DNA from 2 places in the Klebsiella sp. NPDC088457 genome. Region 2 is predicted to be linked to the other one. Evidence: predicted binding sites of a transcription regulator. Region 2 holds the regulator's gene; the other holds the start of a gene.
The links. Region 2 encodes Fur, which represses iron uptake genes when iron is present. Its sites were predicted from a motif close to ATAATAATGAGAACNACTATCAA; they were not measured.

Region 1: sodA (superoxide dismutase [Mn]) is a predicted target of Fur. The motif match lies at 2,738-2,760, and genes of this name have one in related genera.

Annotation. Positions count from the first base shown of each region.
Region 1 is NZ_JBJDNH010000053.1:24,026-31,972, reverse strand. Features, by position in the region: gene cpxA (envelope stress sensor histidine kinase CpxA) at 1-1,199, shown strand, start outside; gene yiiM (6-hydroxyaminopurine reductase) at 1,298-1,972, opposite strand; gene sodA (superoxide dismutase [Mn]) at 2,043-2,663, opposite strand; gene rhaT (L-rhamnose/proton symporter RhaT) at 2,956-3,990, shown strand; gene rhaR (HTH-type transcriptional activator RhaR) at 3,987-4,844, opposite strand; gene rhaS (HTH-type transcriptional activator RhaS) at 4,918-5,754, opposite strand; gene rhaB (rhamnulokinase) at 6,067-7,533, shown strand; gene rhaA (L-rhamnose isomerase) at 7,530-7,947, shown strand, end outside.
Region 2 is NZ_JBJDNH010000011.1:1,327-9,273, forward strand. Features, by position in the region: gene ybfF (esterase) at 1-523, shown strand, start outside; gene ybfE (LexA regulated protein) at 657-950, shown strand; gene fldA (flavodoxin FldA) at 1,100-1,630, shown strand; gene fur (ferric iron uptake transcriptional regulator) at 1,923-2,375, shown strand; gene ACI2JR_RS08905 (phytanoyl-CoA dioxygenase family protein) at 2,438-3,583, opposite strand; gene ACI2JR_RS08910 (substrate-binding domain-containing protein) at 3,728-4,744, shown strand; gene ACI2JR_RS08915 (Gfo/Idh/MocA family protein) at 4,787-5,959, opposite strand; gene ACI2JR_RS08920 (sugar phosphate isomerase/epimerase family protein) at 5,969-7,021, opposite strand; gene ACI2JR_RS08925 (substrate-binding domain-containing protein) at 7,093-7,947, opposite strand, start outside.

The DNA of each region.
Region 1 (7,947 bases), on a different contig from region 2:
CCGATCCGCCAAATGACCTGATGTGGTGGCGGCGTCTGTTCCGCGCCATCGATAAGTGGGCCCCGCCGGGACAGCGTTTACTGCTGGTCACCAGCGAAGGGCGCGTTATCGGCGCAGAACGCAACGAAATGCAGATCATTCGTAACTTTATCGGCCAGGCCGATAATGCCGATCATCCGCAGAAAAAACGCTACGGGCGCCTGGAAATGGTCGGGCCGTTTTCCGTCAGGGATGGGGAAGATAATTACCAGCTCTATCTTATCCGCCCTGCCAGCACCTCCCAATCCGATTTTATCAACCTGCTGTTCGACCGCCCGTTACTGCTGCTGATTGTCACGATGCTGGTCAGTTCACCGCTGCTGCTGTGGCTCGCGTGGAGCCTGGCCAAGCCGGCGCGTAAGCTGAAAAATGCCGCCGATGAGGTCGCGCAAGGCAACCTGCGTCAGCATCCTGAGCTGGAAGCCGGCCCGCAGGAGTTTTTAGCCGCCGGGGCCAGTTTTAACCAGATGGTGACGGCGCTGGAGCGGATGATGACCGGCCAGCAGCGTTTGTTGTCCGATATTTCCCACGAACTGCGTACGCCGCTTACGCGCCTGCAGCTCGGCACCGCCTTGCTGCGCCGTCGCAGCGGCGAGAGCAAAGAGCTTGAGCGTATTGAGACGGAAGCCCACCGGCTGGACAGCATGATCAACGACCTGCTGGTGATGTCGCGCAACCAGGCGAACAACGCCCTGGTGAGCGAAACGGTGAAAGCCAATCAGCTATGGGGTGAAGTGCTGGATAACGCCGCATTCGAGGCTGAGCAGGTTGGCAAATCCTTCACCGTGGAGTATCCGCCGGGTCCCTGGCCGCTGTACGGCAACCCCAATGCGCTGGAAAGCGCGCTGGAGAATATCGTGCGCAACGCGCTGCGCTACTCGCATACCAAAATTTCGGTCAGTTTTTCGGTGGATAAAGACGGCATCACGGTTAACGTCGATGACGACGGTCCGGGCGTCAGCCCGGAGGATCGCGAGCAGATTTTCCGTCCGTTCTACCGTACCGACGAAGCGCGCGATCGCGAGTCTGGCGGCACCGGTCTGGGACTGGCGATTGTCGAAGCGGCGATTCAACAGCATCGCGGTTGGGTCAAAGCCGATGACAGCCCATTAGGCGGTTTACGCCTGACGATCTGGCTGCCGTTGTATAAGCGCACCTGATACGTTCATCCCCGGCTCGCGCTGCGCTTAGCCGGGCTACACGTAGTGAACTGCGCAACCCTCGTAGCCCGGATAAGGCGTTGGCGCCTGTGGGGAAATTATTTTCCCCACAGGCGGCGCGAAGCATCCTCGATTTTTCCGCTCAGACGTCGTTTCTGCATGGTCCGGGTCCAGCTCGCCGACAGTCCTGCCGCAGACAGCAGGCGATGATACTGCTCATCGTCGAACGGCAGGTGCCAGGCTATCGCCCCGGCTTCCTGAACGCTCACGTCGCTCACCCGGGAGACCCGTTCCAGCGGCGCATCGCTGGAGACCTGCCCGCCCGCCACCACGCGATACAGCCAGCCTGTTTGGCCATTGTTCTGCATCAGCTGCGCCATATCGCTGATGCCAAAATGGAAATTGAGTTTAAAACATGGCGATCGGGGCTGCGTAACCTGAATCAGCGCCTCGCCCCAGCGGAAGATATCGCCGATATTGACGTTTTTCTCGGTCAGCCCTTCGGTAGAAAGATTTTCGCCAAAGGCCGGGGAGCAGAACAGATCGGCCTGCTCGGGGAATTCGCGGATCCAGTCGGCATAGTGCTCGCGCGGGTAGTGGCACAGCGCGCGATCCGGCCCGCCATGAATTTTCTTTTCCGCCTGCTCATCGCCTTCCAGCCCAAGCTCGCCGAGGGTTAACTCGCCATCGACCTGAATTTTATCAATCGCGCTCGGGCGGCTGCCGGGATAGTCGCGGACGCGACCGATGTAGACATTTAGCGGATAGTGCATCTGCTGCTCCTTGTGCCGATACAAAAAAAGCGAGTCATCAGACTCGCTTCTCGTTCAGCACAATGCAACCTTATTTTTTGGCGGCAAAACGCGCTGCTGCTTCGTCCCAGTTAACCACGTTCCAGAACTCTTTGATGTAGTCCGGGCGACGGTTCTGGAATTTCAGGTAGTAAGCGTGTTCCCATACGTCCAGGCCCAGAATCGGGAAGCCGGAAACGCCAGAAATAGCTTCACCCATCAGCGGGGAGTCCTGGTTTGCGGTAGAAACCACGGCCAGTTTGTCGCCTTTCAGTACCAGCCACGCCCAGCCGGAACCGAAACGGGTCGCTGCCGCTTTTTCAAACTCAGCTTTGAAGTTATCAACGGAACCGAAATCACGTTCGATCGCGGCTTTCAGGTCACCCTGCAGGGTCGTGCCGGTTTTCAGGCCTTTCCAGAACAGGCTGTGGTTCGCGTGGCCGCCTGCGTTGTTACGCAGAACGCCTTTTTTGTCAGCCGGCAGCTGATCCAGTTTAGCGATCAGTTCTTCAACAGGCAGGCTGGCGAATTCTGGCAGGCTTTCCAGCGCCGCGTTGGCGTTGTTAACGTAGGCCTGGTGGTGTTTAGTGTGATGGATTTCCATCGTCTGCTTATCGAAGTGCGGTTCCAGGGCGTCATAAGCGTACGGCAGGGCTGGTAGTGTATAACTCATAATCCTCTCCATTATTGTCAAGCGGCAGGAAGTGTTAAGGCCGCGTAAGCAGTTGGTTCATTATAGTTAATTAAATGATATTGAAAACGCTTATCAATGCCGTATTTTTAATAAGGTTATAACTGCAAGGCATAGGCGCATTTTTGTGAGCTGGAACAAGTAATTAAGCCGTTGATTGCCAGGGTTCAACATCACATGGCAACAGCCTGAAGGTGAAAAAACTGACCGATTTTTACACTCATCGTGTCGGAAGAAGATTTATCCGATAAAAAAATAGATGAGGATAAAATCAATGAGTCACGCGATTACGATGGGTATTTTTTGGCATTTGATAGGTGCGGCCAGTGCAGCCTGTTTCTATGCCCCGTTCAAACAAGTTAAACAGTGGTCATGGGAAACCATGTGGTCTATCGGCGGGATTGTCTCCTGGCTGGTTCTTCCGTGGGCCATTAGCGCCATGCTGCTGCCCGATTTCTGGGCCTATTACCGCTCTTTCAACGCCTCCACGCTGCTGCCGGTATTTCTGTTTGGCGCCATGTGGGGGATCGGCAACATCAATTACGGCCTGACGATGCGCTACCTCGGTATGTCGATGGGGATCGGTATCGCGATTGGTATCACCTTGATTGTCGGCACCCTGATGACCCCGATTATCAACGGCCAGTTCGCGATATTAATTCACACCCAGGGCGGCCAGATGACCTTGCTCGGGGTGCTGGTGGCGGTGGTTGGCGTTGCCATCGTCACGCGGGCAGGCCAGCTGAAAGAGCGCAAAATGGGCTTTAAAGCCGAAGATTTCAACCTGAAAAAAGGGCTGATGCTGGCGGTGATGTGCGGTGTTTTTTCCGCCGGCATGTCTTTTGCGATGAACGCCGCCCGGCCGATGCACGATGCCGCGGCAGCATTGGGCGTCGATCCGCTGTACACCGCCCTGCCCAGCTACGTGGTGATTATGGGCGGCGGCGCGCTGGTCAACCTTGGCTTTTGCTTTATTCGCCTGGCGAAAGTGAAAAGTCTGTCGCTCAGAGCCGACTTCTCGCTGGCCAAACCGCTGATCGTGGCCAACGTGCTGCTGTCGGCGCTTGGCGGCCTGATGTGGTACCTGCAGTTCTTCTTCTATGCCTGGGGTCACGCCAGCATTCCCGCGCAGTATGACTACATGAGCTGGATGCTGCATATGAGCTTCTATGTGCTGTGCGGCGGCCTGGTCGGGCTGGTGCTGAAGGAGTGGAACAACGCCGGCCGTCGGCCGGTCAGCGTGTTAAGCCTGGGCTGCGTGGTGATTATTATCGCCGCCAATATCGTCGGCCTCGGGATGGCGAACTAACCCTCCCAGGCGGCAACGCGGCTGCGTTGCCGCCACTGTCCGGGGGTCATGCCAATTTCCCGGTTGAACACCACGGAAAAGTAGTTGCTGTCTTCAAACCCGCACTGCATGGCGATTTCGCCAATCAACCGCTCCGTATGCTGCAATAAATACTGCGCGTGGCAAATCCGCAGCTGCCGCAGATAGTGGTTAATCGTCATCCCGGTCTGCTGGCGAAACTGCTGGCGTAGCGCGCGTTCGCCGCACCCTTCCCGCAGACAAAAGCGGTCGAGGACAAAAGGCCGGTTCAGGCTGCCCGCCAGTTCGGTCAGCAGTTTATCGAGGAGCGTTTCGCTTTGGGTCGCCGCCAGGTTATCGGTGGCATAGCGGTGACGCTGGAGAACCAGCACCAGCTGCGCAAACAGCAGCTCGGCCATGTTATTCGCCTGCGCGTCGCCGCGGGAGCTCTCCTGCTCGAGCTGGGTAATCACCTGGCGCACCTGGGTCATACCGGAGCTGCCGATCCGCCAGTGCGGGATCCACGGCGTGCCAAACAGACCGGGAATATGAGCCGCCCAGTCAAAATTCAGCCGCAGCCGGTCCGGGCAATAAATCACGTTTTGCAGGACTAAATCGTTAACCGAAGCATAGGAGTGTTTATCTTCGGCGCGAATGTAGAACAGATCGCCACGGGTGATGCGCCAGGGACGATCGTTAAGGACGTGCAGGCCGTTTCCACGCCACACCAGCACCAGCTCACAGAACTCGTGGGTATGCTCGGCGAAGACATTTTGCGGGTAACGATCGGCGACCGCTACCGCCTGAGAAGGAGAAGCAAAAAACTCATCTTTGCGAAGAATCAGCTGACCGGCCACGACAAGAACTCCACCGCCAAAAAACATTTTATTATTGGCGTTTTTGCTGGCTAAAACGTTGACTGCTCTCGCGTTACTGAAGAATAGCGTCCCGCCCCTGGCGAATATCGCGCGGCGACCATGAAAACTCCCGGCGAAAAAGCGTCGAAAAGTGGTTACTGTCGCCAAATCCGCAGCGATAGGCGATTTCCGTCACGCTTTCATCGCTATGGCGCAGCAGGTGACGCGCCTTCACTAACCGCACCCGGTTGAGGTAGCGCTGCGGCGTCAAACCCGTTTGCTGCTTAAGCTGACGATGCAAGGTCCGCAGCGACAGTGAAAACTTCGCCGCCACCTCCTCCCAGCACACCTCGTCGGCGAAGTGATCTTCCAGCCAGGCCAGCAGATGATTGAGCCGCGCTTCGTTGTCCGCCGCCTCTTCCGCAAGGCTGCTTTTACGCAGCAGCACCAGCAGTTGCATAAACAGAATCTCGCGGCCGGCGATGGTATGCATATCCGCTTCGTGGCCGGCATGGTCCAGCCGATCGACAATCTGCCGTACCTGCTGCAACACCGTCTGATTCACCCGCCAGTGGGAGAGATAGTTTCCCTCCTGCTCCTGGGGCAACAGCTGATTAACCCCGTTGAGAAAGCGAAAGGCATCCGGCGCGCGATACAGCACGTTGGTCAGACACAAATTGTCGGTGTGCTCATAGAGATGACGGTCGTGATCGCGAATAAAACACACCGAGCCACCGCTGATGGTATAGGGCTGCCCGTTAAAAACGTGGATCCCGGTGCCGTGCTCAACGATGACGATTTCATGGAAATCGTGGTGATGTTCCGGAAACGCCGACTGAGGAAGGCGTGGCTCAATGGCAACAGCAGAAGTCCCGGACTTAAAGAAATCCACACTGTGCAATATGGTCATAGCTGCGCCCTCGAAATGAGAAATGTTATCAATCAGTGAAGCAAATAGTAATTAAGGGTTAGCATTCCGGCCTTCAATTTTTGACCGCAAAATTCGTAAAGCCTGCCGCATTTTCAAGAAATAGCCGGAAAGATCGGGAACTGCGGACAACATCACATCCCTGACCGTCCCGCTGATTAAGCGAAATTGTGACCTCTCTCACGGTCACCTTTGCTTTGTTGCCAGCCGCCAATTTTCCCTGTCCGTGGCAAGAAGGTCGGCGGCGCATGACTTTTTTAGACTGCTGACAATGATTTTCACAAGGATCTCCCCATGAGCTTTCGTCATTGTGTAGCCGTTGATTTAGGCGCCTCCAGCGGGCGGGTCATGCTTGCCCGCTACGACCGCGCGCAGCGTGCGCTGACGCTGCGTGAGATTCATCGTTTCACCAATAGTCTGCGCAAGGTGGCGGGCTATGACTGTTGGGATATCGACCGTCTGGAAGGCGAAATTCGCCGCGGGCTGGCAAAGGTCTGCGAACAGGGAATCGCCATCGATAGCATCGGTATTGATACCTGGGGCGTGGATTATGTGCTGCTGAACGAGCAGGGGCAACGCGTCGGCCTACCGATCTCCTACCGCGACGCTCGCACCCACGGTCTGATGCAGCATGCTGAAGAGCAGATAGGACGCGCCGAGATCTACCGTCGCAGCGGCATCCAGTTTATGCCCTTCAACACCCTGTATCAGCTGCGCGCACTGGTTGAACAACAGCCTGAACTGGTCAGCCAGGCCGTGCATGCGCTGCTGATCCCCGACTATTTCAGCTTCCGTCTGACCGGCAGGATGAACTGGGAATACACCAACGCCACCACCACCCAGCTGGTCAATATTGATAGCGATAGCTGGGATGACGACCTGCTGAGCTGGACCGGGGCGCCGCGCGCGTGGTTCGGCACGCCGCGTCATCCGGGTAACGTGATCGGCCACTGGACGTGTCCGCAGGGGAACGCCATTCCGGTGGTCGCTGTCGCCAGTCACGATACCGCCAGCGCGGTGATCGCCGCGCCGCTGTCCTCTCAGAACGCCGCTTATCTCTCTTCCGGCACCTGGTCGCTGATGGGCTTTGAAAGCCGAACGCCTTACACCAGCAGCGAAGCGCTGAAGGCCAATATCACCAATGAAGGCGGTGCCGAAGGGCGCTATCGGGTGTTGAAAAATATCATGGGGCTCTGGCTGCTACAGCGGGTGTTGCAAGAGCAAAACATCGGTGAACTCTCTACGCTGATCGCCCGCGGCGAGCGGCTTCCGGCCTGCCGCTTTGTGATTGATTGCAACGACGACCGTTTTATCAATCCGCCCAATATGAGCGGCGAAATTCAGGCCGCCTGCCGCGAATCCGGGCAGCCGGTACCCATGGAGGCCGTCGAACTGGCGCGCTGCATTTTCGACAGCCTCGCTCTGCTCTACGCCCGCGTGCTCAACGAACTCATCCGGCTGCGCGGACAGCCGTTCAGCCAGCTGCATATCGTGGGCGGCGGCTGCCAGAACGCGCTGCTCAACCAGCTGTGCGCCGACGCCTGCGGCATCACGGTGGTCGCCGGCCCTGTCGAGGCCTCTACGCTGGGCAATATCGGTATCCAGCTGATGACGCTGGATGAGCTGAATAACGTCGACGATTTCCGTCAGGTGGTGCGCCACAACTCTGCGCTCACCACGTTTACCCCCAATCCTGAAAACGAAATTGCCCGCTTCGTGGCGCAGTTTCAGTCGCAACAGAATAAGGAGCTTTGCGCATGACCACTCAACTTGAACAAGCCTGGGAGATTGCTAAACAGCGCTACGCGACCGTCGGCGTAGATGTCGAGGAGGCCTTGCGCCAGCTGGACCGCCTACCGGTGTCAATGCACTGCTGGCAGGGCGATGACGTCGCCGGCTTCGAAAACCCGGAAGGAAATTTAACCGGCGGCATCCAGGCAACGGGCAATTATCCGGGCAAAGCGCGCAACGCCAGCGAACTGCGCGCCGATCTTGAGCAGGCGCTGAGCCTGATCCCCGGACCAAAACGCCTGAATCTGCACGCCCTTTATCTGGAATCGCAGACGCCGGTTGCGCGCAATGAAATCAAACCGGAACACTTCAGAAACTGGGTTGAGTGGGCCAAAGCCAACAAACTGGGGCTGGATTTTAACCCGTCCTGTTTCTCACACCCGC
Region 2 (7,947 bases):
CTTTATTGGTCACTCGATGGGCGGTAAAGCGGTGATGGCCCTCAGCGCCCTGGCGCCGGAGCGCATCGCTGGCCTGGTGGCGATTGATATTGCCCCGGTGGACTATCATATACGCCGCCATGATGAAATTTTTACCGCCATTAATGCCGTAACCGCCGCCGGGGCCAGCTCTCGCCAGCAGGCGGCGGCGGTGATGAGAGAGCATCTGCAGGAAGAAGGCGTGATTCAGTTTCTGCTGAAATCCTTCGTGGATGGCCAGTGGCGCTTCAACGTCCCGGTATTGTGGGATCAATACCCGCACATCGTGGGCTGGCAAACCGTGCCCGCCTGGCCCCATCCGGCGCTGTTCATTCCCGGAGGCAACTCCCCCTACGTGACCGATGAATATCGCGCCCCGCTGCTGGCGCAGTTCCCGCAGGCGCGGGCGCACGTCATTGCCGGCGCCGGTCACTGGGTGCATGCGGAGAAACCTGAAGCCGTATTGCGCGCAATTCGCCGCTATCTCGGCTCTTTAGCGGCGTAACTGGCTAAAAACTGCCCGACCGCGCGGCAGAATGCCCGTGGTCGTTGGCGCAGCGGTTCGCCTGATGTATTATGGCGCGCTATCTGTGTCGGCTATAGCCCGGCAACTTGTTTCCCCGAAGTCACTCTGAATCATGGCAAAAGAACAAACGGACCGTACGACATTAGATTTGTTCGCAACCGAGCGTCGCCCGGGTAGACCAAAGACCAATCCGCTTTCGCGCGATGAACAGCTGCGCATAAACAAACGCAATCAGCTCAAACGCGACAAGGTTCGCGGCCTGAAGCGCGTGGAGTTAAAACTTAACGCCGAGGCCGTTGATGCGCTCAATGAGCTGGCGGAAGCCCGCAATATGAACCGCAGCGATTTGATCGAAGAGATGCTGATGCGCCAGCTGGCGACCCTGCACAGCCAGGATAAAGTCTAAAAATCCTCAAAAACACGCTTTCATGTAGCAGAGTGTGCAGTCGGGCGTGATTGCTGTTTCCGCGCCCTCCCCTGTTCTGCTATGATTGCCGTTATCTGCGGGCATTACGCCACTACCACATCATTAAGTTTCAAGAGGTTATTTTACTCATGGCAATCATCGGCATCTTTTTTGGCAGCGACACTGGCAACACCGAAAATATTGCAAAAATGATTCAAAAACAGCTTGGTAAAGATGTTGCTGATGTTCACGACATTGCCAAGAGCAGCAAAGAAGATCTACAAGCCTACGACATTCTGCTGCTCGGTATCCCAACCTGGTACTACGGTGAAGCCCAGTGCGACTGGGATGATTTCTTCCCGACGCTGGAAGAGGTCGATTTCAACGGTAAGCTGGCGGCGCTGTTTGGCTGTGGCGATCAGGAAGATTATGCCGAATACTTCTGTGATGCGCTGGGTACCATTCGCGATATCATCGAACCGCGCGGCGCGACCATCGTTGGCCACTGGCCGACTGCTGGCTACCACTTCGAAGCCTCTAAGGGCCTGGCGGATGACGATCACTTCGTCGGTCTGGCTATCGATGAAGACCGCCAGCCGGAGCTGACCAACGAACGCGTCAGCCAATGGGTTAAACAGATTTCTGACGAGCTGCACCTCGAAGAAATCAAAAACGCCTGATAATTAAGCGGCGTTACCGTTAAGTTTCGCCGTATTAATAGATAGAAGCAATCAAACTAATAGCTACAAGTTTTTAACTTTTAATCACATATCTGTACAATGTCCTCTGATTTAACGAGGTCAGGTGACACAGTTTGTAGCTGATACCTCGTTTTTGACAGCATACAAGGCCCAATACTTGCAGTTTTCATTTAACGATGGCAGTTCTATAATGAGACGCATTGCATCGGGTGATTCTCTGTATTACTTCCGCTGATGGAAGTAGATCGTTTAGCAACAGGACAGATTCCGCATGACTGACAACAATACCGCATTAAAGAAGGCTGGCCTGAAAGTCACACTTCCACGATTAAAAATCCTGGAAGTCCTGCAGGAACCGGATAACCATCACGTCAGTGCGGAAGATTTATACAAGCGCCTGATCGACATGGGTGAAGAAATTGGTCTCGCTACTGTTTATCGCGTACTGAACCAGTTTGATGATGCCGGCATTGTTACCCGCCACAACTTCGAAGGCGGCAAATCTGTCTTCGAACTGACCCAACAGCATCATCACGATCACCTTATCTGCCTCGATTGTGGCAAAGTGATCGAATTCAGCGATGAGTCTATCGAAGCGCGTCAGCGTGAAATTGCCCACCGCCACGGCATCCGTCTGACCAACCACAGTCTGTACCTGTACGGCCACTGTGCAGAAGGCGACTGCCGCGAAGATGAACACGCGCACGACGCGGTGGAAAAATAATTTCCCGTAGTGCAAACAGCAAAAAGCCAACCGGCAGGTTGGCTTTTTTTATGCCCGGAGGCCTACCCTTTTCTTCGTGCGGTATGCTCATCCAGGGCGTGGGCAAACTGTTCCTCATCCCAGTTATTGTCAAGCGCTTCGAGCACCAATGTCTGCTGAGTTTTCGGCACCATTCCCCCTAACGGCGGATCGGTATCAAGATTCGTCGGGAATGAGTAACCCCGGGCAGCCACGGCAATCAGCGCCTGAAAATCTCCCGCGCGATATTGTCCGTGCTGAAGCTGCGGATAGATTTTTTTCAGCACCCGTTCATGGTTCACATCTTCCATCGGCACGCCGAACGCCGAGGAGACCTGCAAAAGATTAGCGGTACGAATCCAGTCAGCGGTCGTGTTGTTCCCGGCGGCATGAAACAGCGCCGGGTTAAAAAACAGCCCGTCGCCTTTTTGCAACGGCAGCTGCACGTAATGCTGGTTAAAGTAGTCGACGAACGCCGGCTGACGGTAGGCCATATAGCCGAGCTCATACTGATGCGAAAACGGCAGCAGGCGCGTCGGCCCCGACGCCAGCGGCATATCGCTATGCGCAACCGCCCCTTGTAGGGTCAAATACTGCGACAGGATCTGCACCGAAATGGGAAACTCTGCAACAAACTCGCTCTGCTGAAAGCCGAGATGATAATCGCGATGGGGCTGCTGCGCCTCTCCGCCAGGACGAACCTGATTAACCTGGGAGGTCATGCTCCACGCGGGCCCCAGCCACGCCTGACAAATTAACCCCAGCATTTCGTTGGCATAGTAGTCACAGAAGGTCCGCGGGCTACGCTCCGCCAGCTTTTGTAACGCATTCCAGATCCGGCCATTATTACCGGCGCGTGAAAAATGATCGGCCTGAACCCGGGTGCGAGACTCATCGGCCATGATGGTCTCGAACACCTCAGAGGCGCGGTCGATGACATCCATATCCTGATAAAGCCCGCGCACCACCAGCACTCCGGGACCGTAAGACAGCCCCTGATGCAGCTCACTTAATACCGCATGCTTATTGGCCGCCGCGGCCTGCGCTAATACATCATGGTCGTAAATCAGGATTTCTTCTGCGACTTCGCTGACCAGCGGATAGTCTTGCCTGTTAACCTGCTGCTGGCAGAAGGTGTTGAAATCCTCAACTGAGGCCCGTTCGGGTCGGATAAAATATTGCGATGTCATGAGCAGCTCCACGGGATAATGGGGACAGAGGGATATTATTTTTTTGTTCAACGTCTCGAAAACGAACGTTGTTAAGAAATAACTTAGCAGCTAGACTCCACATCAAGAACCTCAAAAACACCTCATAAAAACCTCATGTGATCGATGCCAAAATTTACCCAAAAGCAGATAGCCGCTCAGTCAGGACTGAGTCTCGCCACGATCGATCGGGCGCTACATAATCGGGGGCAGGTACACCCGCAAACGCTGCATCGTATTCAGCAGGCGCTGGCCGATCTGGAACTGCTGCAAAAGTCCGGGCTCGCCCAGGGGAGAACGCTCTATTTCGACGTCATCATGCATACCCCGGAACGCTTCAGCGAGCTGGTCAGGGAGGCGCTCAGCAGCCAGTTAGCCAGCTTCAACCCCTTTCGCATTCAACTTCGCTTCCACTGTTACGAAGACATCAGCGAGCGAGAGATGAACGCGCTGCTGAAAAAAAGCGCGCTCAGCAGCCACGGCGTGATTTTAAAGGCCATGAACTCTCCCTCTCTGGTCCCCACCATCGATGCATTGCTCAAACGCCGCGTTCCGGTTGTCACCATCGTGACCGATATTCCGTCCAGCGCCCGTCTGCGCTACATCGGTATGGATAATGTTGATGCGGGCCAAGCCGCGGCATTTTTGATGTCAAAATGGCTGGGCGCCGACAGTACCCAAATTGCAGCCGTCACCGGCAGCAACGACTTCATCGGTGAGCGGGAGCGTATTGCCGGATTTATCTCCGGAATTGAACAGTTTGCCCCGCGCAACAGCGTCAATGTCGTCGCCGGCGGATTGGGAATTGACCATCAGATGTACGCATGTCTGTGCCAGTACCTTGATGCTCATCCGCATACCGAAGCGGTCTATACCGTCGGCGGCGGCAACGCGGGAATTATCCGCGCCTTCGCGGAGCGAAACAGACGCATAAAGACCTTTATCGGCCATGATTTTGACCGGGAAAACCGGGCTCTGATGCAGGCGGGGAAAATCGATGCGCTGATAGAACACAATCTGCAGCTGGATGCGCAAACCGCATTCCGCTCCCTGCTGGCCTTCCATGGTTTTATCTCTGAGGCCGACTCGCTCAAACCCTATTCGCGGATCAACATCATCACCCGGTTCAATATGTATACCTGAAGGAAGATGCGCACTCGGTGAAGAATGCGCATCCACGTCGCCTCAGCGGTATGCTGGCGTGACCCACACCGATCCCTGCTCATGGCTGTCGACAACCGCATCGACAAACGCCACGCCTTTAAGCCCATCATATACCTGCGGTACGGCGGCCCCCGTCACGCTGAGCGCCTGCTGCGCCTCACGGCTATGCAAGGCTGCGGCGAAGCCGCTGTAGAGGTTGCTGAACGCCTCGATATAGCCTTCAGGATGGCCCGGCGGCGTGCGGGTACGCGCTTGCGTTAGCGCATCCAGATCCGCGCGCCCGCGCTTAATGATTTGCGTCACCCCTTCTAACGGAGTGAAAACCAGTTCGTTGGGTTGCTCCTGGAACCAGATCAAACTGCCTTTTTCGCCAAAAACCCGCAGACGCAGCGCGTTGGCGCAGCCGATAGCCACCTGCGAAGACCACAACATCCCACGCGCGCCGCCTTCATAGCGGATCAGCACATGCGCATTATCATCCAGAGCGCGGCCTTCAACAAAAGTGGCTAAATCCGCCAGCACGCTCTGCGCCTTCAGCCCCGTGACGTACCCGGCCAGATGGTAGGCGTGCGTGCCAATATCGCCAATCGACCCGCCGCGGCCGTTTTTCAGCGGGTCGACCCGCCAGGCCGCCTGCTGGTTATTCTTCAGCTCCACGCCGGTGGCCATCCACTCCAGTGGATATTCCACCTGCACGGTGCGTACCTTACCCAGCAGCCCTGCCGCGATCCGCGCACGCGCCTCCACAACCATCGGGTAACCCGAGTAGGTGTAGGTCACGCCGAGGAAACGCCCGGTTCGCGCCACGATCTCCTGCAGCGCCTCCGCCTCCGCCAGGGTGGTGGTGAGCGGCTTTTCGCAAATGACATCAATCCCCGCTTCAAGGCAGGCGCGGGCTATCGGGAAATGGGTAAAATTCGGCGTACAGATAGCGATGATATCAACGCCGTCCTCGCGGGCCGCTTCGGCGGCAATCATGCTCTGATAATCGCTATAGGCGCGATCTTCGGCGATCAAATTGTCGAGAGCAAACGCCCGTCCCCTTTCCGCATCGACGTCAAATGCGCCGGCCACCAGCGCGTAACGGTCGTCAAGCCGTGCGGCAAAGCGATGAATTCCGCCGATATAAGCCCCCTCTCCGCCGCCCACCATTCCTAAGCGAATACGCCGTCCCTGCAAAGTTTGTCTGCTCATTTTGCCCTCTTAAAGTCCGAGAATGCTTCGGTTTACCGAACGATCGGCATAGGATTTACAGAAATCATCAAAGGATTGATCGGTCACCTTTATGATGTGTTCCGCGATAAACTGCGCCCCCTCCCGGGCTCCGTCTTCCGGATTCTTAAAACAGCATTCCCATTCAAGAACCGCCCAGCCGTCAAAGTCATAGCCGGTCAGTTTTGAAAAGATCGCCCCGAAGTCGATCTGCCCGTCTCCCGGCGAACGAAAGCGCCCCGCCCGGCGACTCCACGGCTGATAGCCGCCATAGGCGCCGGTTTTGCCGTCCGGGCGAAACTCGGCATCCTTAACGTGAAATGCTTTAATGCGTTCGTGGTAATGGTCGATGTAGGTCAGGTAATCCATGCCCTGTAAGATCAAGTGGCTCGGGTCATACATGATGTTGCAGCGCCGGTGATTACCCGTTTTTTCCAGGAAACGCTCAAAGGTCAGTCCATCATGAAGATCTTCAGTGGGATGGATTTCGTAACACAGATCGACGCCTTGTTCATCAAAGGCGTTGAGGATCGGCGTCCAGCGGCGGGCCAGCTCGGTAAACCCCTCTTCAATCAACCCTTCCGGCCACTGCGGATAGGGGTAGAGATAGGGCCACAGCAGGGTACCGGAAAAGGTGACATGCTTCGTCAATCCCAGCCGCCGCGAAGCCTTTGCCGCCAGCAGCAGCTGCTCGCTTGCCCACTGCTGGCGCTCCCGTGGATTATTGCGCAGCGCCGGCGGGGCAAAGCTATCGGCAGGCAGATCGAAAGCCGGATGCAGCGCCACCAGCTGTCCCTGCAGATGGCTGGCGAGGTCGGTCAATGCCAGCCCGTGTTCATCGAGGACGCCCAGCACTTCATCGGCATAGATCTGGCTCTCCGCCGCGCGCCCGAGGTTAATCAGGCGCGAATCCCAGCTGGGAATTTCCACCCCTTTAAACCCTTTTGCTGCCGCCCAGCCGGCAATCGCGTTCAGCGAATGAAAAGGCGCTTCATCCCGGGCAAACTGCGCAAGAAAAACGCCAGGACCTTTCATCGTAAGCATAAAAACTCCGTAATAAAACGTGCACTAATAAACCTCATCAGTGCACTTATTGTGCGTTGACTGTCCCGTGATTAATGGGTCATAAATTTCTGATAATTTTCCGGGGTAATAAGCTGGAAGGGGATAAATTCAATATCTTTAACCTTTTCTCCTTTCGATATTTTCTCAGCCATATCGACGGCGCCGAAGGCCTGGGCTTTGGCATCCTGAAATACGGTAACAGTCATCATGCCGGTTTTCATGGCCTGCAGACCATTATTTCCGCCATCGGTCCCGCCCACCAGAATATCTTTACCAACCTTCATACCGTTGCTTTTAATCGCCATCGCCGCGCCGATAGCCATTTCATCCGCGTTGGCCGAAAGAATATCGATTTTTTGGCCGGTTAAGATCCAGTTATTCATCAGATTCATGCCATCTTCGCGCATCCATTTGGCGGTGTCCTCGAGCACCACGTGCATATTTGGGTGTTTGGCAATCACCTCTTTGGCCCCCTGGGTTCTGAAGCGGGTAGCGTCATTATTTAACAGCCCTTTCATAATCGCGACGTTGACGCTTTTGCGATCCTTTACCATGTCAGCGAGATACTGCATCTGCAGACGCCCGGCTTCGATTTCGTCGCTGCCGATATAGCTCACGCCGTCGCCCATTTTCGAATCAGAGGGCATACGGTTGAGATAGATTAGCGGGATCTTCGCCGCCCGGGCCGCCTCGGTAATATTTTTTGTCCCCTGAGTATCGACCGGGTTAACGATAATGACGTCGACCCTGGCATTAATAAAACTTTGCACCTGGCCAAGGGATTTATCGACCGCCCCCTGAGCATCTTCAAATTGCACTTTCATATCGGGATAGGTTTTTTCCCGTTCGGCAATATAACCGCGCAGCCGTGAAAGGAAAACATCATCCATTTGCGCCATCGTTAC